3 regions of the Paenibacillus sp. 01T443 genome follow, and region 2 is predicted to be linked to each of the others. Evidence: riboswitches for the same ligand, from Rfam matches in the RefSeq annotation. Region 2 holds a riboswitch; each other region holds the start of a gene.
What was found. Region 2 has a riboswitch for thiamine pyrophosphate ahead of thiC (phosphomethylpyrimidine synthase ThiC). Riboswitches for the same ligand answer to the same signal wherever they lie in the genome.
Positions count from the first base shown of each region.

Region 1 (7,821 bases), on a different contig from region 2:
GCTCGCGGACATTGACCTGCTACAACGGCGTTATAGCTGACGGCTGCGGGGAATGCCCAGCGTGCCAGCTTCGGAGAAAAGGACTGGATGATTATCTGGCCAAGCGCATACAGGGAGTACAATCATGATGCTGCAGCAGGTATATCCAGCAGCACAGCACCCGTATTGCTATGAGCTGAACAAAGATTTTCATTTTGCCGCGGCCCATTTCGTGCCGGCAGAGGAAGCGGGTAAATGCCAGCAGCTCCATGGGCATACGTATTACGCGAACGTAACGATTGCGGGCGATGAGCTTGATTCGGCAGGGTTTCTGGTCAACTTTGCGATTATTAAGCGGCTTATTCATGATCGGTTCGATCATTCGCTGCTCAATGACGACAAGGAGAGCTTCAGCGAGGAACAGTCCGATCGGTTTCCGACGACGGAAGTGGTGGCGCGTACGATTTCCGAAATCGTACAGCGGCATTTGGACGGCACGATGAATAAGCCTCAGTGTATTCAGGTTTATTTGCGGGAAACGCCGACGAGCTATTGCATTTACCGTCCGAAGAGAAAGGCGGGTAATGATGGCAGCTAACAAGCGGATTCCCGTTCTAGAAGTGTTCGGGCCAACCGTTCAAGGGGAAGGCATGGTCATTGGCCGCAAAACGATGTTCGTCCGCACCGCAGGCTGCGATTACAGCTGCTCCTGGTGCGATTCGGCATTTACGTGGGATGGCAGTGCCAAAGCAGATATACGCATGCTGACGGCAAATGAAATTATAGAGCAATTGAAGCATACCGGAGGGGACGTCTTTGAGCATGTGACGATTTCCGGCGGAAATCCTGCTTTGCTGCCGCAGCTGAACGTTTTGATTGATGCGCTCCATGAGCAGGGGATTAGCGTTGCACTGGAGACGCAGGGCAGCCGCTGGCAGGATTGGTTTTGGTCGATCGATGAGCTGACCTTGTCGCCAAAGCCGCCAAGCTCAGGGATGCACACGGATTGGGCGATGCTCGATGACATTGTATCCAAGCTAACAGCGGGAAAAACTAGCTTTTCTTTGAAAACAGTCATATTTGACGAAGCGGATCTCGAATACGCAACCACTGTCCATCAGCGTTACCCGCTGGTCCCTTTTTATTTGCAAGCAGGGAACGGCCAGCTGCAGGAAACGGAACCCGTTCGGATGCTTCCATATTTGTTAGAGCGTTATGAATGGCTGATCGAACAGGTGATGGGAAATGCGGAGCTGAAGCGGGTCCATGTGCTCCCTCAGCTGCATACCTGGGTATGGGGCAATAAGAAGGGCGTTTAATCTAAATAAGCAGGAAGGGCGGAAGGGATCATGGAAGGAAGAAGCAAGGAGGAGCTGAGCGGCGTAACGCTGCTAGGCAACCAAGGAACACAATACGCGTTCAATTATACCCCGGATATTTTGGAGGCGTTTGATAATAAACATCCGAACCGGGATTATTTCGTTAAGTTTAATTGTCCGGAATTTACGAGCCTTTGTCCGATGACGGGGCAGCCGGATTTTGCGACGATCTACATCTCCTATATTCCGGATCACAAAATGGTAGAGAGCAAGTCGTTGAAGCTGTACCTGTTCAGCTTCCGCAACCACGGTGATTTTCACGAGGATTGCATGAACATCATTATGAATGATTTGATCGCGCTTATGAATCCAAAATACATTGAAGTATGGGGTAAATTCACGCCGCGCGGCGGCATCTCCATTGATCCGTATTGCAACTGGGGCAAACCAGGCACCAAATATGAGCAAATGGCAGAGCATCGCCTCATGAATCATGACTTATACCCGGAAAAAGTGGATAATCGCTAGCTATAGGCTCTTCTTGCCAGCCTAAAGTCCAGTGTCATGTCCTTCCCGAAGTCCATTTCATTCGGAATGAAATCACCTATACTTATTTTTATTAAAGAAAAAGAGCAGGTGAGCAAATGAGTGGGCATTCGATGATTCGAAACGTGTTATGTATGTCAGTATTGCTTTTTACGATTGCCGCGGCGTTGTCGAGTTATGGCGTGGTGCCAGAACGTGTGTATGCAGCTGAGGATGAGTCGGAGCAAGCTAAGTATGTCCAAATAGATCGATTCATTGAATCTTCGATTGAGAAATACGGAGATGACGGTTCAATCACGCGACTTCGCTAATAAAAAATGGACGCCGCTTTCCAAGTAGGGAAGCGGCGTCTGCTATGTTTATGGGGATTACGCGTTTCGTGAGCTCGTAAGATGGCTTCGATAGGCAAAATGATTCGTAGGCCCATGCCCGTCACCGAAGCCCAGCTGATCTTCGATGGCTGCTTGTATAAAGGCTTTGGCGGTCCTAATCGCCTCGGGCACTGATTTGCCTTGCGCAATCTCGGCGGTTACCGCCGCAGAGAAGGTGCAGCCGGTCCCATGAGTATGGCGGGTATCGATGCGTTTGCTCTCTAAATAGACGAATCGGTCTCCGTCAAAAAGCAGGTCAACGAGCCGCTCGTTAGCGGAGCTGTGACCGCCCTTGATGACAACATTTCGGGAGCCCATTTGAAACAAAATCTTGGCGGCTTCCTCACGGTCGCTGAGTGTTCTTATCGGCATTTTGGCGAGCAGCTCTGCTTCCGGAATGTTAGGCGTTGTCACAAGCGCGAGCGGCAGCAAATGCTTAATCAGCGTTCGAACGGCTTCCTGCTGAAGCAGCGGGGAGCCGCCTTTAGCTACCATAACAGGATCGATGATCAAGTTTTGCCAACCGTAATGCTTGATTTTGGCGGCCACGATCTCGATGATCTCACTGCTGAACAGCATGCCTGTCTTAAGAGCTGAGGGCGTAAGGTCTTCGCCAATGGAATCAAGCTGCCTTCGAATGGCTGCGGCCTCCATCGGATAAACGCCCTGAACGCCAAGCGTATTCTGGGCAGTAACAGCGGTAATGACGGACATCCCATACGTACCGAGCTCCTGAAAGGTTTTTAGATCGGCTTGGATGCCTGCGCCGCCGCCGCTGTCCGAGCCTGCAATCGTTAGCGCTTTATATCGTTTCATCGACTCATCTCCTCGTTTATAAGTTTGAAAATGCATCCTCAGCCTTTATGTCTGGCGGCAGCAGCTCATTCGCGCTTAACCAATTCTTGACATTGGCCCACGAAGCGGGATCCTGGTATCCGAACGCCTGATCTCCCGCATCCATAAGCGGCAGCAGGATGTCCAAGCTCTTCGTTTCAATTTCTTTATCGAGCGGAGACGTTTGGTCTTCATGCTCGAACAAGATGGCCAGCGCTTGCTCGGTATGCTCGGAAACGTATTGCTGTCCTTCAGTTATCGCGGCTAGAAATTTTTGGAACAGCGCTTGCTTTTCGCTAAGTCCTTGATCGCTGGCAACGAGCACAAGCTCGTAATAATCAGGCACGCCGAAATCAGTAGGGTTGATTGCCGTCATGACATGACCTTCCTTGGCCAGCAGCAATTGCTCATGATTGATGAATCCGCCTATGATGGCATCCACATTATTCGTGGCAATAGCCGGAATGAAGTCAAAGCCTACATCGATCATATCGACATTCTGCGGATCTCCGCCATCCTGTTTGATCATTGTGCGCATCATGGCTTCGTATAGCGGAATGGAGGAATAGCCGACTTTTTTGCCGACCAGATCCTTGGGCGATTTGATTTCTCCGCCTTCCGGAACCATGAGATGATTGAGCGGATGCCGGACGATTGCAGCGATCGATTTTACGGGAATATCCTCGCCGCGAGCCATTAACACCTGCGGCTGGTAGCTGAGGGCCAAATCGATTTTACCGGCCGCTACGAGCTTCAACGCATCGTTTGTATCAGCAGGCATCTGAATATCCACCTCAAGCCCTTGCTGCTCGAAATAACCGTTCTTCTGTGCGGCATATAGGAAGGAATGAACGGCATTCGGGTACCAGTCGAGCATAATGCTGATTTTCTCGAGCTTCGTTTCAGCAGCGGGGGCGGGAGACGCAGAGGTTTCCTTATTGTTTGTGGCAGCCTCGCCACCGCAGCCGCAGATGAACAACAGTGCCGCCAATAATAGCGGAGCCGCCGCTTTCAATTTTGTTATTGCGATCATTTCTTTTTTCCTCTTTTCTTTAATATCGATTTTTCCAAAAGCACGATGGCAGCAAATAAAATGATGCCGATCAGGGATAACAGGAAAACGGCTGCGAACATCGAGTCGGCGTTCAAATTGCCCGACATTCTGCGGSTGTAATAGCCAAGTCCTTCATAGCCGCCAAGCCACTCGCCTATCGTAGCGCCAACGACGCAATAGACGATCGACAGCTTCAGTCCCGAGAAAAAAGAGGGCAGTGCGATCGGGATCTGTATTTTGCGGAAAATATCCCAGCGCGTCGCGCCCATCGTCAGCAGCAATTCCCGGTATTCTCTGTCGCCTTTCCTAAGCCCATCATACGTGCTGACAACGATTGGGAAGAAGGCCGTTAAGAAAACGACGGCGACCTTGCTCCAAACCGTGTAGCCGAACCACATGATGAAAATCGGAGACAGAGCGATGAGCGGAATCGTCTGGCTGATGACAATGAACGGATACAACGCCTTCTCCAGCGTTCGGAACGCATGCATGCCTGAAGCTAGGAGGATGCCGCCAAAGACCGATAAGAGAAATCCTAACGCGACTTCCCGCAGCGTAGCGAGCATATGCCGACCGAGCAGAAGCTTGCTGTCGTCGATCAATGCACCGCCGATGGAGGTCGGAGAAGGAAGGATGAAGGCAGGTACCAAGCCTAGGTGTACAACCAATTGCCAAGCCATGAGCAGGCTGGCGAGCAGCAGGATAAATAGGCCGTAATCGCTAAGCCATTTTTTAAAAAGCGGTTTGCGCATGCAGCCTTCGCTCCAAATCTTGTCGCAGCATTACGAATTCCGGCTCGTAATTTTGCTCATAATGTCTTGGTCTCGGCAGCTTGACGATGATTTCCTGAACACCATGCGGTTCATTCTCGGAAAGTAAATAAATGCGATCACTGAGCAATATAGCTTCCTCTAGATCATGCGTAATGAAGAGGACTGTCTTTTGCAGACTGCCCCAAAGCTCAAGCAGCCACTTATGCATGCCGCGTTTGGTCATGGCATCCAGCGCACCGAAAGGCTCATCGAGCAGCAGCAGTTCTTGACCGGTCACGAGGGTCCGCAGGAAAGCAACCCGCTGCCGCATGCCTCCGGACAGCTCGCCCGGATAAGCTTGTTCATAGCCTGCGAGTCCGAAGTGATCCAGCAGCTCCGTGATGCGGGTGATGCTGATCGGCTGCTTCCCCCGTGCCAGCTCAAGCGGAAGCAGGCAATTCTCAAGTACGGTCCTCCATGGAAGAAGCAGATCCTGCTGCGGCATATAGGCGATCTTGCCCAGCCGATCCGGCGCAGGCTTGCCATGCAGCCTGATTTCTCCATGCCTTGGCTGCAGCAATCCGGCAACGAGCTTGAAGAGGGTGCTCTTGCCTGATCCGCTCGCGCCGATAATCGATACAAATTCCCCCGGATAGGCTTCTAATGACAAATGGGATAAGATCGGTTTCTTTGAGGTTGAAGTGAACGAGTAGCTTAATTGATGAAGCGATAATATCGCGGTAATACGCATCCCCCCCCGTAAACAAATAAAGACCCACCCATTTCCGAAGGAAAATGAGCGGGTCTGACGTTCAACAAGGCTTGCGCGCATGAATGAATGCTTCTGCTCCACTTCCCTCCGCTGGAATGATCCAGATCAGGTTCCAAGGGTCCGGAGCATGTGCTCCATCTCAGCCGTTAGACTCCCCTAGTGAATTAATTAGGTCGATATTCAATTTGTATTTTTTCTACTATAGCATACACTGGAGAGATGTAAACCATAATTATCCGAAAAGGCGTTGAATAAAATGAAAAATTTACTCGTTACAGGCTATCGCGCCCATGAGCTTAATATTTTTAGCCAAAAGCATGAGGGCATCGTTTATATTAAAAAAGCGCTGATGGGCAAGCTGGTTCCCCTTATTGATGACGGTCTGGAATGGGTGATTACGCCCGGCCAGTATGGGGTCGATTTGTGGGCTTGCGAGGTGGTGATCGCACTCAAGGACATCTATCCTCATTTGAGGCTTTCTATCATTTCAGCTTATAGCAATCCGGAAGAGAAGTGGAAGGACGATAAAAAGGAATTTTATCAGCAGGTTTTAAAAGGAGTCGATTATTACGCGTCGGTCAGCAACCAGCCCTACAATGGCATATGGCAGTTTACAGCGAGGGACGAGCTTCTGTTCCGCAAAACGGACGGCATTTTGCTCGTTTACGATGAGGATGCGGGCGAGGGCAGCCCGAAGTTTTTTAAAGAAAAAGCATTAAAGAAGCAGCAGGCAGAGGGCTACGGCTATATCAGCATCAGCTCAGAGGACATTCAAAGCATCGCAGACGATGACAATTTGTATTCGGAGAACTGAATATATTCATTGACACTTATGTTTTTCTGTTGGTATACTATGGAACATTACCTATTCCCGATTAAATCCATCGGAATTATAAAAACACGGAGGTCATGTTCATGAGAAAAACACAAGTTTCCTACACGAAACTGCTGGCAGCACTCCTCTTGTCCTTTTCTATTCTTGTTGCGCAATCCACTGCCTTTGCGGCATCGGCAGCTGCGGCAGCACCGGCTTTAGCTTCACAAGAAGACGGCGCAGCGCAGTACAAACAGTTTTTAAAGGAGAAATTTGATGTCAGCTTATCCGGCAAAGTGACGAAAGGCGAGTTCATTGAAGCAGTGGCGGACATTCTTGGTTATGAGCCCTCAGGCAAAGAGGTAACATTTTCTGATGTGCAGCCTGGCAGCGAGCTGTATGCACCGGCTGCAGCATTGTATGAAAAAGGAATTTTATCCGGACCGTCTATTCAAGGCGAGCAAGTGCTTACGAATGCCGTAGCGATTGCGATCGCTGTGAGGGCGGCAGACCTGAAGGAGCTTGCGTATACATACCCCGCCGCAAAGGTGAATAAAGCATTAACGAAGCTAAATGTAAAAAGCAGCGCGCTTGGCACGAAAGGCGCGCAAGAGGTGGCAGCCGCAGTGGACACAGGGCTGTTGTCCGCTGATTTATATTCCGGCTTTAAGCCAAAAAATGCAGCCACCGAGCAATTGATCCATACGCTGCTCGGCAAAGTGTTAATTACGAAAGGTTTGTACAAAAAGTATCTCGGTTATGTGAACGACAGCGATATTTATGCGAAGCTGAACACGGCATACGAGACTTCCGATATCATCAACGCTCCAAAGCTGCAAACGATTGTCAACACTGCGCTGAAGCAGGATTTAATTACGGGTTACAATATCAAAGACTCCCGTTTCGATGCTAATTTCATTGACTCCCTGTCCCTTATCTACGGGCATTCCGATTTTAACCATGCAATTCAGCTTATCGGCCTGCTCCGCAGCGAAGGCTTGAACGCCAAGGTGCAATTCGAGCCAAAGACTTCCGCATTTATCTTTTTAGCTGAATGGGGTACGCCAGGACCAAACGTTGTGCAAATTGAAAACGGCAATTTCATTAATTATGATAAAGAATATGACCTTGAATTTGAATTTGCGAATGCGGCAGATAAAGAAGCTTTCCAAAACGTGATTTTGACGTATGCGAAAAAAAATGAAGAGGACCAAGCGGGTCTGATTACCGCATCCTGGTGGCAGCCGCTTTACTATTCGCAAACCGAGCTGAAGGATTATGAAATCATTACGAATAACTTCATTACAGATCCAGACAGTCCTTATACCGTTAATCCTTTCTCGCTGAATGAGGATTCCGCCAAGGTAGTGGCAGGGTTTA
Region 1 covers NZ_JBFTPE010000017.1:114,175-121,995, forward strand. The annotation lists gene queC (7-cyano-7-deazaguanine synthase QueC) at 1-128, shown strand, start outside; gene queD (6-carboxytetrahydropterin synthase QueD) at 128-577, shown strand; gene queE (7-carboxy-7-deazaguanine synthase QueE) at 567-1,298, shown strand; gene queF (preQ(1) synthase) at 1,329-1,826, shown strand; gene AC1DLI_RS26130 (hypothetical protein) at 1,943-2,155, shown strand; gene thiD (bifunctional hydroxymethylpyrimidine kinase/phosphomethylpyrimidine kinase) at 2,213-3,031, opposite strand; gene AC1DLI_RS26140 (ABC transporter substrate-binding protein) at 3,048-4,082, opposite strand; gene AC1DLI_RS26145 (ABC transporter permease) at 4,079-4,855, opposite strand; gene AC1DLI_RS26150 (ABC transporter ATP-binding protein) at 4,836-5,606, opposite strand; TPP riboswitch at 5,693-5,795, opposite strand; gene AC1DLI_RS26155 (SLOG family protein) at 5,884-6,441, shown strand; gene AC1DLI_RS26160 (hypothetical protein) at 6,543-7,821, shown strand, end outside.
Region 1: linked by a shared signal. The riboswitch ahead of AC1DLI_RS26150 (ABC transporter ATP-binding protein) and the one ahead of thiC (phosphomethylpyrimidine synthase ThiC) in region 2 are both predicted to bind thiamine pyrophosphate.

Region 2 (8,165 bases):
AAACCGACCCGTCCCGAACAAAAAACGCGATTGCAGCTTATGCCCGCCAATAACTAGCGAATCATCGCTTATCCAATCTTTCAACCCTCTCAGCCCCCTCCGACAAAATGAACCAGCTCGATAGACGCATCTTCAAGCAGCTCCGTTTGTGACCATAACGCACGCTGTATGATTACGCCGTTAAGCTCGACGACAAGCCTCTTATTCTGTTGTCCAAGCTGTATTACCAGCTCCTCAACATCCTTGGCACTAGTCAATTCCTCACGGCCGTTGATTTTAACCATCTTCGTTTCATTGGCTGACCCGTGCACGGCAGCTTCAATCCTCTCCAGTAATGCACGGCATATGCTCGCCGGATCTGCATGGCCGACAATCGCCGAAACCGCACAAATTCGCTCGGCACCCGCTGAAAGCACGGCATCAACATTGTTAAGCGTAATGCCCCCGATCGCGACAAAAGGAATCGAAATATGACGGGCTGCTTCCTTTACATAGCTTGTCGTGACAGCGGCACGGCCTGGCTTGGTGTCGGTCGGAAACACCGGTCCTACGCCGATGTAGTCCGCACCATCTTGTTCAGCAGCCAGCGCCTGTTGTAAATTATGCGTGGATATGCCAATAATGCGGTCAGGTCCGAGCATAGCTCTAGCTTCGCTGATCGGCATATCGTCTTGCCCTAAATGAACGCCATCCGCATCAACCTCAAGGACAATATCCGGGTAATCATTGATAATGAATGGCACATGAAATTTCCTAGTCAACTCGCGCAGCGCCTTTGCCTGCTCCAGTACTTCTTCCCTCTTGCCTGTCTTATTGCGAAGCTGCAAAATCTGGGCTCCTCCAAGCAAGGCTTGCTCCATCACTTCCACGACCGATTTTCCAGGGTGGTTGGATTCCGCTGTGATCGCATACAGCCGAAAATCCTGCCATGAAGGTCTACTCATCCTCTCACGCACCTCACTTTCATCAAAATCATTATTCAGCCCTGCAATAAATACGTTTTGCAAAGTTTAATTGCATTCTCAGCATCCGCCGTTCCTTGCACGAGCACACGTCCATCCGGGAAAAGAATGAGCAGCTCACCGCTTGGAAGCTCCGCTTTTATTAAGTAGCGATTCACGGTAAGCCGGCAGCCACGCCCGCCTAACGAATCCTCCAAAACGCCAAGAAGGAGCGGCATGCCTAATGTGACCTGCACCGTATCTCTCCCGCATAATACGGTTGAGACCATTGCTTCTTCCCGATACGGAGCCGCTTCTGCCGCTGTCCGGTCCACTCGCATTTCATGTCCCTGGCCGCAGTGCGAACAATCAGCATTTCCTGCAGGCAGCTCCGATTCTCTTAGCTTAAACTTCCATAAGTCAACGCTTAACCATGTTCCGCGAATCGCTGCTTGATTGCCGGAAAGCCATTTAATGGCTTCGCCTGCTTGCAGGGAGGCAATGAATTCGACAGCTGGCGCAAGCACGCCAACTGTATCGCAGGTGTCTCCCTCGCTTCCCGAATCCTCGGAGCCGATCAAGCAGCGCAAACAGGAGGTCTTCCCGGGTATAAGCGCAGCCTGCATGCCTTGTGCGCCTGCTACCCCGCCGTAAACAAACGGAATGGCTTGTTTAAAGCATATATCGCTAAGCAGCAGCCTAGTCGCTGCATTGTCTGTTCCGTCAAGCACGAGACTTACGTCTCTCGCCAGCATTTCGATATTCGATGCATTAACATCCGCAACGGTAGCTGCCACATGTACGCTGCTGTTGATTTTCCTCAGCTTATTAGCGGCCGCAGCTGCCTTCGGCAAAACAGCTATCGCATCCGCCTCATCAAACAGCATCTGCCGCTGCAGGTTACTGGGCTCGACGAAGTCCCGATCGACCAGTCTGACCTCGCCTACGCCTGCCCGCACCATATGCTGAGCCAGCGATGCGCCGAGCGCGCCAACACCGACGATGAGCACCGTGGCGGCTGCCAGCTTTCGCTGGCCCGCCTCTCCGATCGGAGCAAATCTCGTTTGCCTGGAATATCGATCCGTCATGGGGAACTCGGCGATATCAGCCATAAATCATACTCCCAGAAGCCTTGAATGCATCCGATTTTTCCTTCATACCCGCCTCAATTGCCTCTGTCGTTTCCATTCCGTTCTGCGCCGCATACTCCCTAATATCCTGTGTTATGCGCATGCTGCAAAACTTTGGCCCGCACATGGAGCAGAAATGGGCTGATTTCGCAGCATCCGCAGGAAGCGTCTCATCGTGATAAGCCATTGCACGCTCTGGATCAAGCGACAGATGGAACTGATCGCGCCACCGGAATTCGAATCGCGCCTTGGACAACGCATCATCGCGCAGTTTCGCCCTCGGATGACCTTTTGCGAGGTCTGCCGCATGGGCAGCGATTTTATACGTAATCACGCCTTCCTTCACATCCTCCTTGTTCGGAAGACCCAGATGCTCCTTCGGTGTTACGTAGCAAAGCATTGCTGTACCGAACCATCCGATCATCGCGGCGCCGATCGCCGAAGTAATATGATCATAGCCTGGAGCAATGTCCGTTGTAAGCGGGCCTAGCGTATAGAAGGGAGCTTCGTCACAAACCTCAAGCTGGCGGTCCATATTTTCTTTAATAAGATGCATCGGCACATGCCCTGGGCCTTCGATCATGACCTGTACATCATGTTTCCAAGCGATTTTTGTCAGCTCACCCAGCGTATCGAGCTCGGCAAACTGTGCGGCATCATTGGCATCGGCAATCGATCCCGGTCTCAGTCCGTCGCCAAGCGAGAACGAAACGTCGTACGCCTTCATAATTTCACATATCTCTTCAAAATGCGTATACAGGAAATTTTCTTTATGGTGGGCCAAACACCAAGCGGCCATAATCGATCCGCCTCGCGATACGATTCCTGTCACGCGCTTAGCCGTAAGCGGTATGTAACGCAGAAGCACGCCCGCATGTATTGTAAAGTAATCAACGCCCTGCTCGGCTTGCTCGATAAGCGTATCGCGGAAGACTTCCCAGCAAAGATCCTCTGCTTTGCCGTTTACCTTCTCCAGAGCTTGATAGATCGGCACGGTCCCTACCGGAACCGGCGAGTTGCGGACGATCCATTCTCTGGTCGTATGAATATTTTTTCCCGTGGACAAATCCATTATGGTATCAGCACCCCAGCGGGTGGCCCATGTCATCTTCTCTACTTCCTCTTCGATGGAGGATGCAACAGCTGAGTTGCCGATATTCGCATTTATTTTGACATGAAAGTTCCGCCCGATAATCATCGGCTCACTCTCTGGATGGTTGATGTTAGTCGGAATGATCGCTCGGCCGACTGCAATTTCACTCCGGACGAATTCCGCGCTCATCCCTTCGCGTATAGCGATATATTCCATTTCCGAAGTAATAATCCCCTTGCGCGCATAATGAAGCTGCGTCACGTTTTGCCCGGCTTTTGCTCGCAGCGGTTTTCGTGACAGGCCCGGGAACAATTCTGCTCCCCGCTCCTTCACTTTATCCTCCGATATAAAGCCGTTATCCTCTGGCTTTATTTCACGGCCTTCATAAGCCTCTACATCGCCGCGCTCCTGAATCCATTCGTTGCGGAAGGCAGGCAAGCCGCGCCTTACGTCGGCCTCATGGCCATCTTCGGTATAGGGGCCGCTCGCGTCATAAACCCTAATTGGCTCATTTGGCAGCTCTTCGCCATTTCTTCCCGAGCTTGCCTCGAGCGCGATTTCTCTCATCGGAACACGAATGCTTTCCTTGGAGCCAGTCACATAGACCTTGCGGCTGCCCGGAAGCGGAGTGGTAATAATTGACATTAAAAAAACCTCCCAAGTGGATAATTTAGAATTTCTCCTGGAGGCATACACAAGCATATAAGAAAGTTTAAAGCACCGCTGCTTTACACGCAGCCACTGGCTGCATGAGCTGCAATCGCTGGAGCGGGTTAAGCTACTTTGCAGCCCCTCCTTGGAGAAGCCCCACAGTCTGCCCAACAAAAAAAACCGCTCCAGCGAAGGAGCGGTCGAAGTGTGTCGTCATGCGAGTGTGACCTAGCCAAGGAACCCTTGGACAGATCTGCTCTGCTAATCTTAGATAATCGAGCTGACGAAGCAGCTGATTTCCGCAGAGCATTCACGCGCTGTTGCTTAAACGCACAATCCCACTTTCCTACGCTGGCATAACCCAGATCAGGTTCAAAGGGACCAAAGCGTTTCGCTTTATCTCAGCCATGACGGCGCCCCTAGTGGATTTCCTTGTTTGACTATAACGTTTTGTTAAGAAATGTGTCAACCCTCAATTTCCCAAAAGCCAATAAATACACCTAGCTACAGGTTGCTTTCCTTTAAAAGCTTTACCCACCGATCGGCCGTATGCCGCCATGTGAATGTTTGCTCTACCCGCTCACGGCTAAGCCGGCCCAGCTTCTGACGAAGCTGCTTATCACCAAGCAGCTCATGGAGCCTTTCCTTCAGCTCACGCTCGATATTGGATTGATTTACCAAATATCCAGTTTCCCCGTTTCGAATAATTTCTTTCATTCCTCCGGCACGCGTTGCAATAACGGGAACGCCGCATGACATTGCCTCGACGTTTACAAGCCCGAATGCCTCGCGGGCTCCGGAGGGAACAACCACTACGTCGGCAACCAGCATCCAGCTTGGCACCTTCGTATAAGGAACATAGGGAACAAAACGAACATGGCCCGGGCATTTACGACCCATGCGTTCAAGCTTGCGCGCATAGCCCGTTTTACGGTGCGAGCCGTAAAACGGGCTGCCCACAATGACGACAACGAGATCAGGATGTTTTTTTACCAGCTGCGGCACGATGTTGAGGAGATGGTGTACGCCTTTTAGCGGAATAAGTCTTCCCATAAACAGCACGACCTTTTTACCGCTCAGTCCGCGTTTCTTTCTCAGGCTTTCTCTTTTGGCAGACCCCTCGCCCGAGAATTGCGAAGGGAATCGGAACGTGTCCACACCTGGATATACGACACACACCTTTGATGCGACTTCAGGTGCTTTGGATACGACGATCCGCCGGAGAAACTCGCTGTTGACGATGATTTTATCTGCGGCCTGCAAGCACTTATGCAAGAGGGAAGATGAAATATAGGGAGATGAGATGAAGGTGGATGAATGCAAATAAAGCCAGACGAGTTTGCCTGGGTTCATTCGCTTCATCGTTAGGACAAATTGAGGGCGGTTCTCGACATCGATGACCTGAGGAGAATATCGCCGCACAGCGCGTCCTACTTCATGAATATATCGCTGCTTGCTGCCGGCTGCAAACCGTTCGCATACAACGCCTTTAAACTGTCCCTTGCGGGGCAATCGCTTACTTAATCTTCCAAAGATCCGCGGTTCGGCATAAGGCTTCAGCAGCGGAGCAAATTTCTCTACCACCCGCTCTACAGAGCTGCTTCCGGGCGATGGGATCGGGAAAGAGCCGGGGGTGACAATCGCCACTTTTATAGGTGCCATTTAATAAGATGCCTCCTAATGACCTGCTTTTTTGCAGTATCATACGCATCTTATTATGGCTTTGTTACGACACCCCGCCATCCGTCTAGAGCTTGAATTTCATTTGAAATAAGCCTGCTTTACGCGCCGCCATATAAATGATGACGACCAGCGGTCCGATAAATACTCCGATAACGCCGACTAGCTTAAAGCCAACATATAAACTTATTAGCGCTGACAATGAACCGATGCCAACGGAATCGCCAAGAATTTTCGGCTCAACAATACGGCGGAATACTGTAATGACGAGAAAGAGCACGATAAGCCCTACTCCCATATACAAATTACCCGTAATGATTAAATAGCTTCCCCATGGCACAAGCACGGAGCCCGTTCCAAGGATCGGCATAATATCAACGACGATGATAAGCAGCGCAATGGCCAGCGGATACTTGACGTTAAGGACCAGAAGGCCGATTAATGAAATAATGTATGTAAGAGCGCTCAAAATAAACTGAGAACGCAGGAAGCCAAAAATTGACTTCTTTAGATTATTTAATAATGCATTTACCTGCGGCTGCGATTTCTCATCGAATAAAGAAAGGACAGTCGCCTTCATCGTATTCAAGCTAAAGCTCATCATATACACCGCAACCAAAAAGACGACGAAAAAGATAAACATTCCCGGAATGCTTGAAGCGAAAGCTATCACGGTATTCGATAAGGTGCCGACCATTTTCGTTAATGTGCTTGTAAGCCCCATCAACCAATTTTCCAGTGTTTCAATTGTATCCGGCGGGAAGTTTTGATAAAGCGATTGTGCTTGGAGCATCAAATCGTCTACCATGCTATTGGCATTTTCAAAATAATTAGGCACCTTCTTAAAGAAGGCAATTAACTCCGCAACAACCTTAACACCTAGCAGCGCAATTAGACCAATAAGGATGATCGTAAATAGACTGCTGGATATCGTGGCAGCGAGAAGCCTATTCATTCGGAATTTCTTCATAAACAACTGATTGACCGGCTCGAGAAAAATAGCTACGACAAGCGCCAGCAAAAACGGTGCACCTACCGTAAAAAACAAATAGAGCAGCAGTAATCCTACAGCAATAAACACGATTGTCTTGATCGACAACAGCTTCTCCTCCTCTCTTTACTTTTATATGCTGCTTATTCCGCGGTTAAGCCTGAAGAACCTGCTTTCTGTAAGCTAATCCATCACAGCGCTTTGCTCATGGAAATTAACGTCCTTATAGTACATATCCTTTACAAGCAGATTTGGTCCGCAGCATGCTGCCGCTGGGCAATGGCAATTTACACTCTGAGCAAGAGAATGGTCCAGCCACTTATCAAAGAGCTCCTCAAGCTTGGAAGAATAGATGCTGCCAAAAGCAGGCACATCCGAAAAGTCGGTTACAAAAACGTCGCCCGTAAACAAATTGACATTAAGTCGGTTCCGGCCGTCAGGATCGTTGCGTACCGTCACATTCGGCTCATTCGCTAATCTTCTAAGCAGCTTGCGCTCAGATAGGTTATCACTGCATTGATAGAATGGCAGCGTTCCGAATAACATCCAGACTGATTTGTCTCTTGTCTTCAGCAGTCGTTCAATCGCTTCCAGCATCTGCTCTCGCGAAAGGACCGGCAAATCCTTGGCAAAGGAGCTTGGGTACATAGGATGAACCTCATGCCGCTGACATCCCATTTCAACGATCAGCCGATGAATCTCGTCTATTTTGTCATACGTTCTGTAATTAATCATCGATTCTGCAGAAACAAGTACGCCAGTCTCACTTAGCCGACGCGCATTCTCGATCATTCTCTCATAAAGCTTTGTTGCGGTTTCAAGTGAAACCTGATGTCCTGCTCTCGCAAATCCGATTTGGTGAAAATCCTCTGCGGAAGTATAGTTGAACGAAATATGCATGACGTCTAGATAGGGAGCAAGCTGCTCATATCGACTATATGGCAGAGTCACATTTGAATTGATTTGGGAGCGGATTCCCCTGCTGCGGGCATATTGAAGCAACGGCACCATGTACTCACGGACCGTTCGGTCGGAGAATGAGGGCTCCCCGCCTGTTATGCTGATCGTTTCAAGATGCTCCACTTCGTCCAATCGGTCCAGCATCTGCTTAAGCGGCAGCTTGGCGGGTTCAGATAATACGAGTGTGTCTCCAACGGCGCAATGCTCACATCGCATATTGCACAGGTTAGATACGGTCATTTCTACGCTAGTTAATCGATGTCTTCCATATTGCTGCAGCGAACGAATAGGATCCCATGGATCATTCGTTGGCGAAAGTACGGATAATGGTTTTCTTGCTTGCTGCAAATCTATCGTGTTCATTTTTTTCAGCACCTGACTTATGATCTGGAATGAAACATTCTATATTTATTGTAATGCGCGACCGCAAAGGAAGCAAATAAAACGGTGAAAAAAGAAGCAAAAAGGAGCCTCGGCGGCTCCTAACTCTTAAGTCTTTAAATACCCGCAGCATGCTGTACTTCGTTGGAATCGTCATTCACGCTGACGATCATCATCGTAAGCTGCTTCGACAAGTCAATCTCATACGGCAATTTCAGTTCCTCGCCCGCTTCATTATACAAGATGCGGATAATCGGTCGATGCGGATAGGAGTGGTTTAAATCTGCAACGACTCCTGATTCTCCCGTCTGCAGCTTAACCGTTATCCCGATTGGATA
Region 2 covers NZ_JBFTPE010000011.1:203,225-211,389, forward strand. The annotation lists gene AC1DLI_RS22125 (thiazole synthase) at 1-84, opposite strand, end outside; gene thiE (thiamine phosphate synthase) at 90-944, opposite strand; gene AC1DLI_RS22135 (ThiF family adenylyltransferase) at 980-2,053, opposite strand; gene thiC (phosphomethylpyrimidine synthase ThiC) at 2,046-3,809, opposite strand; TPP riboswitch at 4,142-4,246, opposite strand; gene AC1DLI_RS22145 (glycosyltransferase family 4 protein) at 4,320-5,477, opposite strand; gene ytvI (sporulation integral membrane protein YtvI) at 5,563-6,594, opposite strand; gene yfkAB (radical SAM/CxCxxxxC motif protein YfkAB) at 6,670-7,809, opposite strand; gene AC1DLI_RS22160 (HD-GYP domain-containing protein) at 7,944-8,165, opposite strand, start outside.

Region 3 (8,165 bases), on a different contig from region 2:
TACAGGGAAGAGGGCGGTTCAACGCGGACTGTCCTCTTTCCTGTATGCCATGGATAATACCGTACATATTTAAACCCATAATGCGCCAAAATAGAAGCAACATGGAAACGAAAGGTGCCGTTATGAACAAACAAAACGCAGGTACGCCGTTTAGCCCATCGCTGCATGCGAACGTCGATACGATTCGTAAACGCTTCGGCGGCAGCTCAGATATCGTTATCCGGATGTTTCGCAGCGATGCGGCTCCAGAACGTGAGATTGCGATACTCTATGTGGATGGAATCGTAGATATGGAGACGATTAACGAAAGCATTATGGAGCCGTTAATGTCAATGAAACTTCCTCCGCATGCTTACGTCAAGGGCGGCAAGCTGCTGGATGCGCTTCGTAACTGCGTCGTTTCGATCGGATCGGTGCAAACGATAAATACATTTGAGCAGGCGCTGCAATTTATGGTGGAAGGGCTCTGCGTAATTATGGCAGACGGAAGCGCTGAGGCATTGATTGCTGACGTGTGCGGAGGAGAGGTGCGAAGCGTCACGATTCCCCAGACACAGACGGTCATTCGGGGGCCGCAGCACGGCTTTGTGGAAAGCATTCATACGAATATTAGCTTGGTCCGACGCATTATTCGCTCCTCTGATCTTCACGTGCAGATGCATAAGATTGGCCAGCAAACTCATACCAACGTGGCCGTACTGTATTTGCACGGAATAGTGGATGAAGGAATCGTGAAAGAGGTTTACCGCAGATTGGCGGATATCGAGATCGACGGCGTGCTCGAGAGCGGCTATATCGAAGAATTCATTCAAGATGAGACCTTTACGCTGTTTCCAACGATGTTGAATTCGGAGAGGCCGGATACGGTAGCGGCAGCGCTGCTCGAGGGAAGAGTAGCGGTTATGGTCGACGGCTCGCCTATGGCTTTAATGGCCCCCACTACCTTTTTCACTTTTTTTCAGTCGCCAGAGGATTATTATCAAAGATTTGATATTGCAACATTCGTCCGTCTCATTCGTTACGGCGCCTATGTCGTTTCCATTGTGCTGCCAGCCTTGTACATCGCGGTAACGACCTATCATCAAGAGATGCTTCCGACAACCCTGCTTATTAGTCTAGCAGCACAGCGCGAAGGCATTCCGTTCCCCGGCCTAGTCGAAGCGCTTCTGATGGAGCTGACGTTCGAGGTGCTGCGGGAAGCGGGCCTGCGAATGCCGCGGGCCATCGGGCCTGCTATTTCCATCGTCGGCGCTCTCGTTTTAGGGCAGTCGGCTGTACAGGCGGGCATTGTTTCTGCGGGGATGGTTATCATTGTATCCTTTACGGCGATTTCGAATTTTGTTATGCCGGAATTCAATATGGCGGCCACCTCACGTATTATCCGGTTTCTGTTCATGATTATGGCCGGTATTTTTGGTTTTTTCGGTATTTTTATCTCGGTGCTGTTTATGCTGATTCATCTGACGTCGCTGCGCTCCTTCGGAGTGCCGTATATGTCTCCGATGGCGCCCGGTCCAACCAAGCAGGGACCATGGAGAGACGTATTCATAAGGCTGCCATGGTGGGCGATCGTCCTTCGGCCGCTTGATTTAAACCTGCGAAATCCAAAACGGAGGCCGAACGGGAAAAAGCCGCGGGCTCAGCGTCATTCCGATAAGGCTTAACGGGAGGAGGAACGGCAATGAATAAATGGAGGCTGCTTCTGCCGCTGCTTGTATGCTTGCTGGCAACGGGCTGCTGGAACCGCGTGGAGCTGAACGATATAGCGGTTATTTCCGCAACCGGCCTCGACTGGAAGGACGGGAATTGGGTGATTTCGTACCAGGTCGTTATTCCGCAGGCGATTTCCAGTCAAAGCGCTGCCGGCAACTCCGCCGCGGTCAATGTATTTTCAACGAAAGGCGAGAGCTTCCGAAGCGCGGTCAGCAAGGCAAGCCAGGAGACGTCGCGCCGTCTTTATTTCTCTCACACTCAAATCATCATCATAGGTCAAGAGGCTGCACGCAAAGGGCTGGGCCCGCTCCTCGATACCTATATGCGCAATCATGACTCCCGCGAGACCGTAAGCGTCTATATGGCGAAAGGAAGCGCGCGCCGTATGCTGGAGCAGCTCATCCCATTGGAGAAGATTCCAGGCGCAGCCATTCAGCGCATGATTACGAATGAAGAAGTGAACAGCTCCACCTTCCGTCAAATGACCATCCATCAAGTGCTGCTCGATTTGCTGGGTACGACACACGCGACCAGCATACCTGGCCTGGTTGTGTCAGGAGCGAATGAAAATATTGACAGGGCTGAGCAGCTGACGCATACCAGCACGCCCAGCAAGGTTAGATTGTATGATTTGGCGCTGATTGCAGGCGATAAGCTGGTAGGCTGGATTAACAATGAGGAGAGTCAAGGCGTTATGTTGCTTACCGATCATGTGAAGAGAACGACAATCGCCTTTGCATGCTCGGAGGACGGAGAGGAGAAGAGCTCCTCTGTTCGCATTATCCATGCGAAGACTAAGCTGAGTCCCGAACCTTCAAGCGGCAAGTGGATTATGCATGTGAATGTGAATGCGGACGGTATGCTGATGGAATACAATTGCGAGGGCGACCTCGCAAAGCCGAAGCAAGTAGAGGAGGTTGAGCGGCTCATTGAAGGTGAAATAAAATCCATAATAGAGCATGGCTGGAAGGCCGTTCGCAAGCACCGGACCGATGTCATCGGCTTTGGCAGCGCAATTCACAAAAAATATCCGAAGCAATGGTCAAAAGTAAGCGACAGCTGGCCGGAGCTGTTTCCGAACACGGAAGTAAAGGTTTCGGTAAAGGTGAAGCTGAATTCCGCAGGCATGAGCGGAAGCGGATTTAAAAAGGAACAGAAAAAGAGCAGCTCATAGGCGGAAAGGAGAACGTATGCAGCAGATCGGGAAAAATCAGCTTTCTATTCTGATCGTCGTTTTTTTGATCGGCAGCACGCCATTGTTCGAGCTCGGCATTAAGGCAAAACAGGATGCTTGGATGGCAATGACGCTTGCTGCGTTTGCCGGACTGCTGCTTACCGTGATGTACGTTCGCATACAGAAGCGTTCTCCTGAATCGGAGCTTGCCGAGCTTTACATCATGCATTTCGGACGGTGGATCGGCGGTTTTATCGGAATTCTACACGCCATATGGTTTGCTTACGAATCGATGCGAAACGTACGGGATGTCGGCGAGCTTACGATGATGGCGCTTCTGACCTTTACGCCAAAGTGGATTATTATGCTGCTCATCCTGAGCGCTGCGGCTTATACCGTAAGCAAAGGAATTGAAGTATTCGTCCGCGTCGTGCAGCTGTTGTTTCCGGTCGTAGCCATTAGCTATGCTTCCATTCTTATGCTGCTTTTCATTTCGAGACTGCCTAAATTATCGCAATTAATGCCGATCTTAGAAAATGGCTTCGGTCCGGTCGTAAAGGCGGCATTTCCGGATTTATTGTCCTTTCCTTTTGGGCAAATGGTCATTTTTCTTGTTTTTTGGAAGCATGTGAGCGAGAAAAAAATCATCGGACGAGCCTCCTATTGGGCTTTTATCGGGGTATCTGCATTCCTTATCCTGATGAATTCACTCACCATGTGCGTATTAGGCCCGGAGCTTGCCTCCATTATGGCACTGCCGCTGCTTGAGGTCGTCCAATTGATTAGGCTCGCTAACTTTTTGGAGCGGCTTGATGTTATTGTGACGCTGCTTTTGTTTATCGGTCTCTACGTGAAAATGACGGCGCTGTACATGGCATCTGTCTTCACGTTGAAGACGGTAACAGGCATAGCGTACCGCTACTGCGTGCTGCCGATCGGTCTCGCCATTTATGGGGCTTCATTCCTGGAGCCAAATAACACGTACCATATCTGGATCGGGCTCGATATTACGCTGAAGATCGTTCCCCTATTTCAGGTTGTGCTGCCATTTCTTATGCTTGTGGTAGGTATACGGAAGAAATATAAATCAGCTGGATAGGCTCGTCGTCATCATGCATTTCTCACCGAAAAGACTGTGCCGACATATTTTATGGGTACAGCTTGAAATATTGGCTTTATAAAACGAAGTGTGTTTTATCCTGCTTATATTTTATCGCGAAACGAGCTTTTGCCGCCAAAGGACTGCGTGAGCCGTTTATGCTTGCTTGAGGGGGATACGCGCGTGAGCGATGCCAGCGGATGCATAACAAGCATCATTCTTGTTACCTACAATAAACTCGAGTACACGAAGCAATGCGTGGAGAGCATTCGGAGACATACGCAGCGGGGCTGCTATGAGCTGATTATTGTAGATAACGGGTCGACGGATAACACGGTGGATTGGGCAAAAAGTGAAAGCGACATCATATTTATTGAAACCGAAAGCAATGCAGGTTTTCCGAAAGGCTGCAATCAAGGGATTGCAGCGGCTTCGGGCGATCTCCTGCTGCTGCTTAATAACGATACAATTGTTACGCCGGGCTGGCTTGACGGTTTAAAACGCTGCTTGTTCAGCGACGATCGAATCGGAGCAGTAAGCCCCGTTACGAACTCGGCCTCCTACTGGACGTCAATTCCGGTTACGTATAAAACGGTGGAGGAGATGGAGCTGTTCGCGTCTGCACTTCACGCGATACCCGACCGTACGAGATGGGAGGAACGCGTGAAGCTGGCGGGCTACTGCCTGCTTATGCGTCGCGAGGCTTGGGAGCGGGTCGGACCGCTTGATGAGAGCTTCCGCATCGGCAGCTTTGAGGATGATGATTACGGACTGCGGCTGCGCTTGGCGGGATATAAGCTCATGTTATGCGGGGATGTCTTTATTCATCATTTTGGCAGCATTACCTTTGGCTCAGAGCCGGAGCTGTTTCAACGAACCTTCAAGGAAAACGAGAATCTTTTTATGGAGAAATGGGGCTTTCATCCAGAAGAAGCTACGCATATACGGATGGATTTCAATACCGTCATCGGGCGGGAATCTCATGGGTACAGGCGCGAGGATTGCTCCATCCTGGAAATTGGCTGCGGCTGCGGAGCGACGCTGCTCCATTTGAAGCAGCAGTTCCCAGCTGCCAAATGGTTCGGCGTCGAAGGCAATGAGCTGGCGGCTAAAGTGGCTGAGGCATCGGGCATTACAGTATTCCGGTCAAACGACCCGGCACAATGGATGATTCCAGCCGAAGGTCTCGACGGGATTATGATCGGTGATGCCCATGCTTACGGGACGCCGCAAGCAATGAATCGGCTTGTCCGTTTGCTGAAGCCGGGAGGCTGGATTATCGGCTGCTTCGCGAACCGTTTTTATTTTGAGAACATCAGGCAGTATTTAGATCCTTCGAATGTTAAAGCCCAGCGCCAAACGGTTATCCAGTACACGATGCAGCAGGTCAGCCGGTTATTTGCGCAGGCCGGCTTCTCCTATGTAAAGGTCACGCTCGCCGAAAATAAACCGGAGGATCAGCTGGCTTATATTCGATTGCTGGAGCAGCTAACGGATGGAGTGATTACGAAGGAGCTGACCGCCGCCTATCTCCTTGTATATGGGCGCGTCGCGCTTGCAGCCAGTGAGCAGGATGAAGACGAAAACGAAGAGCCTGCTGGAGCGGAGGCGGCGCTGGATGGTGGCTTAGAGCAACGTTACAGACCTGATGATAATCATTTTCAAAAAAAAACTAGCATTATACTTGGGTTTTGCTATACAATTGGTGTTGTTGACGAAAACCGAATATGTTCCGGGGAGCTGGTTAGGCCGGCTGAGAGGGAGTTATCAGTACAATTCCGACCCGTTAAACCTGATCTGGATAATGCCAGCGTAGGGACAGAAGCTCTGTTTAGAAAGCCGGCTGGTCGATTCGATCAAGCATCTGCTGGCTCAAACAGCTGCAAAGCCGATTATATGGCGTCCTCCGGATTAGGAGGGCGTTTTTTTTAATATATAAGAATTTATAAGTTTTCACTTATAAATGTGCTTATATATCTCCGCGAAACGATAGCTTTTGCCACTGAGGACGGCGACAGCCGTTTACGCTTGTTGCAGCGCGAAGGTTGCAGCTTGACTCCGGATATTACGAGGACTCGTCGCCTTATACAAATAGAAGCAGTGAGAGGGGAACAAAACATCATGAATCCGAAAAAAGCAGGGAAAATGTCATGGAGGCTGACAGCCGCTATGCTCGTCTTCGTCATGGCGCTGGCAGGCTGCGGTGCAAACAATACCGCGCCGGCAGCGACTGAGCAGCCGCAAGAGCAAGAGGGAGCAGCGGATAAGCCGCTTGAGAAGGTACAGGTCGTATTGGACTGGACGCCGAACACAAACCATACCGGGCTGTATGTCGCTAGAGATAAAGGCTTTTTCAAGGAGCAAGGACTGGACGTAGAAATTATTCAACCGGGTCAAAGCGGGGCTGATCAAATGGTCGCTTCGGGCAACGTGCAATTCGGCGTAAGCTACCAAGAGTCGATTACGCTGGCGCGTATCTCAGGGGTTCCGTTAGTATCGATCGCGGCCGTTATCCAGCATAACACCTCAGGCTTTGCGTCGCCGCTAGCCAAAGGAATCGATTCGCCGGAGAAATTCGAAGGCAAAACCTACGGCGGCTGGGGAGCTCCCGTTGAGGAGGCGGTTATACAATCGCTTATGCAGGAAAAGGGCGCAGACGTTAGCAAGGTGAACATGATCAGCATCGGCGACAGCGACTTTTTCACGGCGGTAAAACGCGACATTGATTTTGCATGGATCTATTATGCGTGGACAGGCGTGGAGGCTGAGCTTCGCGGCGAGAAAATCAACATGCTTTATCTGACGGATTACAGCGACAAGCTGGATTATTATACGCCAGTTCTTGCTACGAGCGAGGCGATGATCAAGGACAAGCCGGAGATCGTTAAAGCATTCACGGCTGCTGCGGCAAAAGGCTACCAATACGCGATCGACAACCCGGACGATGCAGCGGAGATTTTGATCAAAGCAGAACCGGATCTGAACGCAGAACTTGTGCGCGCAAGCCAAAAATGGCTGAGTCCAAAATACAAGGATGATGCGCCGCGCTGGGGTGAGCAGAAGCTGAGCGTTTGGGAGAATTACGCAAGCTGGATGTTCGAGCACAAGCTGCTGGAGAAAGAACTTGAAGCGGACAAAGCATTTACGAATGAGTTTTTGCCGGAATAATAGCTAAATGCAATATGGGAAGGCGGTATCGACCGCTGACTTTGACAACGATGAGAGAGAGGGAATACAAATGGCAAACGCATTAGTAAGCATTCAAATTTTACCGACAACGCCAGGCGGCGAGAGCGTCATTCCTTATGTAGACAAGGCAATCGAAATCATTAAGGCAGCGGGAGTGCCGTACCGCGTTGCACCGCTCGAAACCACGATGGAAGGCGAGCTTAGCCATTTGCTTGGCGTGGTGCAGTCGATGAGCGAGGCCATGACAGAGATGGGCTGTCCATCCGTTATTTCGCAAATTAAAATTTATTATAATCCGGCAAACGGCGCTTCAATGGGCAGGCTGCTGGAGAAATATCCAGATGGGCAATAAGAGAAGCTTCTGGACGAAAATATGGCCGCCTGCCGTACTGCTTATCGTATTGCTCTCTGGCTGGCAGGCTGCGGCATGGCTTGAATTATTTGATCAATGGCTGATCCCATCGCCGATTTCTATCATAGAAGAAACGATTGAAATTTGGCCGCGGTTAATGGAACATACAGAAGCAACGGTGCGGCTTACGCTGCTCGGCTTCGCGGGAGGATCGGCGGTGGGCTTCGTGCTCGCCGCTTTGCTGCATTTAATTCCCGGCGTACGAACGGCGGTATATCCGCTGCTTGTCCTGTCGCAAAATATTCCCATTATCGCGATTGCGCCTATTTTGACGATGCTCCTTGGCTATGGATTGCTGCCGAAGGCACTGCTTGTCATCATGGTTTGCTTCTTCCCGATTACGGTGGCTATGCTGAGCGGACTCATGAATACCGATGCGCAGCTTCGCAATTATTTGCAAATGATCGGCATTCGCAAGCTGCAGCTGTTTTGGCGGCTGGAGCTTCCGCATGCGATCGTTCATTTATTTTCCGGCTTAAGAATTGCTGCCTCTTATAGCGTACTGAGCGCGATTGTAGCTGAATGGCTTGGCACAAACAAAGGTCTTGGGGCATTTATGCTCATCTCGTCCAAAGGCT
Region 3 covers NZ_JBFTPE010000008.1:211,118-219,282, reverse strand. The annotation lists gene AC1DLI_RS14840 (spore germination protein) at 123-1,664, shown strand; gene AC1DLI_RS14835 (Ger(x)C family spore germination protein) at 1,682-2,887, shown strand; gene AC1DLI_RS14830 (GerAB/ArcD/ProY family transporter) at 2,904-3,986, shown strand; partial or broken gene AC1DLI_RS14825 (glycosyltransferase) at 4,077-5,255, shown strand; TPP riboswitch at 5,710-5,822, shown strand; gene AC1DLI_RS14820 (ABC transporter substrate-binding protein) at 6,108-7,154, shown strand; gene AC1DLI_RS14815 (thiamine-binding protein) at 7,225-7,527, shown strand; gene AC1DLI_RS14810 (ABC transporter permease) at 7,517-8,165, shown strand, end outside.
Region 3: linked by a shared signal. The riboswitch ahead of AC1DLI_RS14820 (ABC transporter substrate-binding protein) and the one ahead of thiC (phosphomethylpyrimidine synthase ThiC) in region 2 are both predicted to bind thiamine pyrophosphate.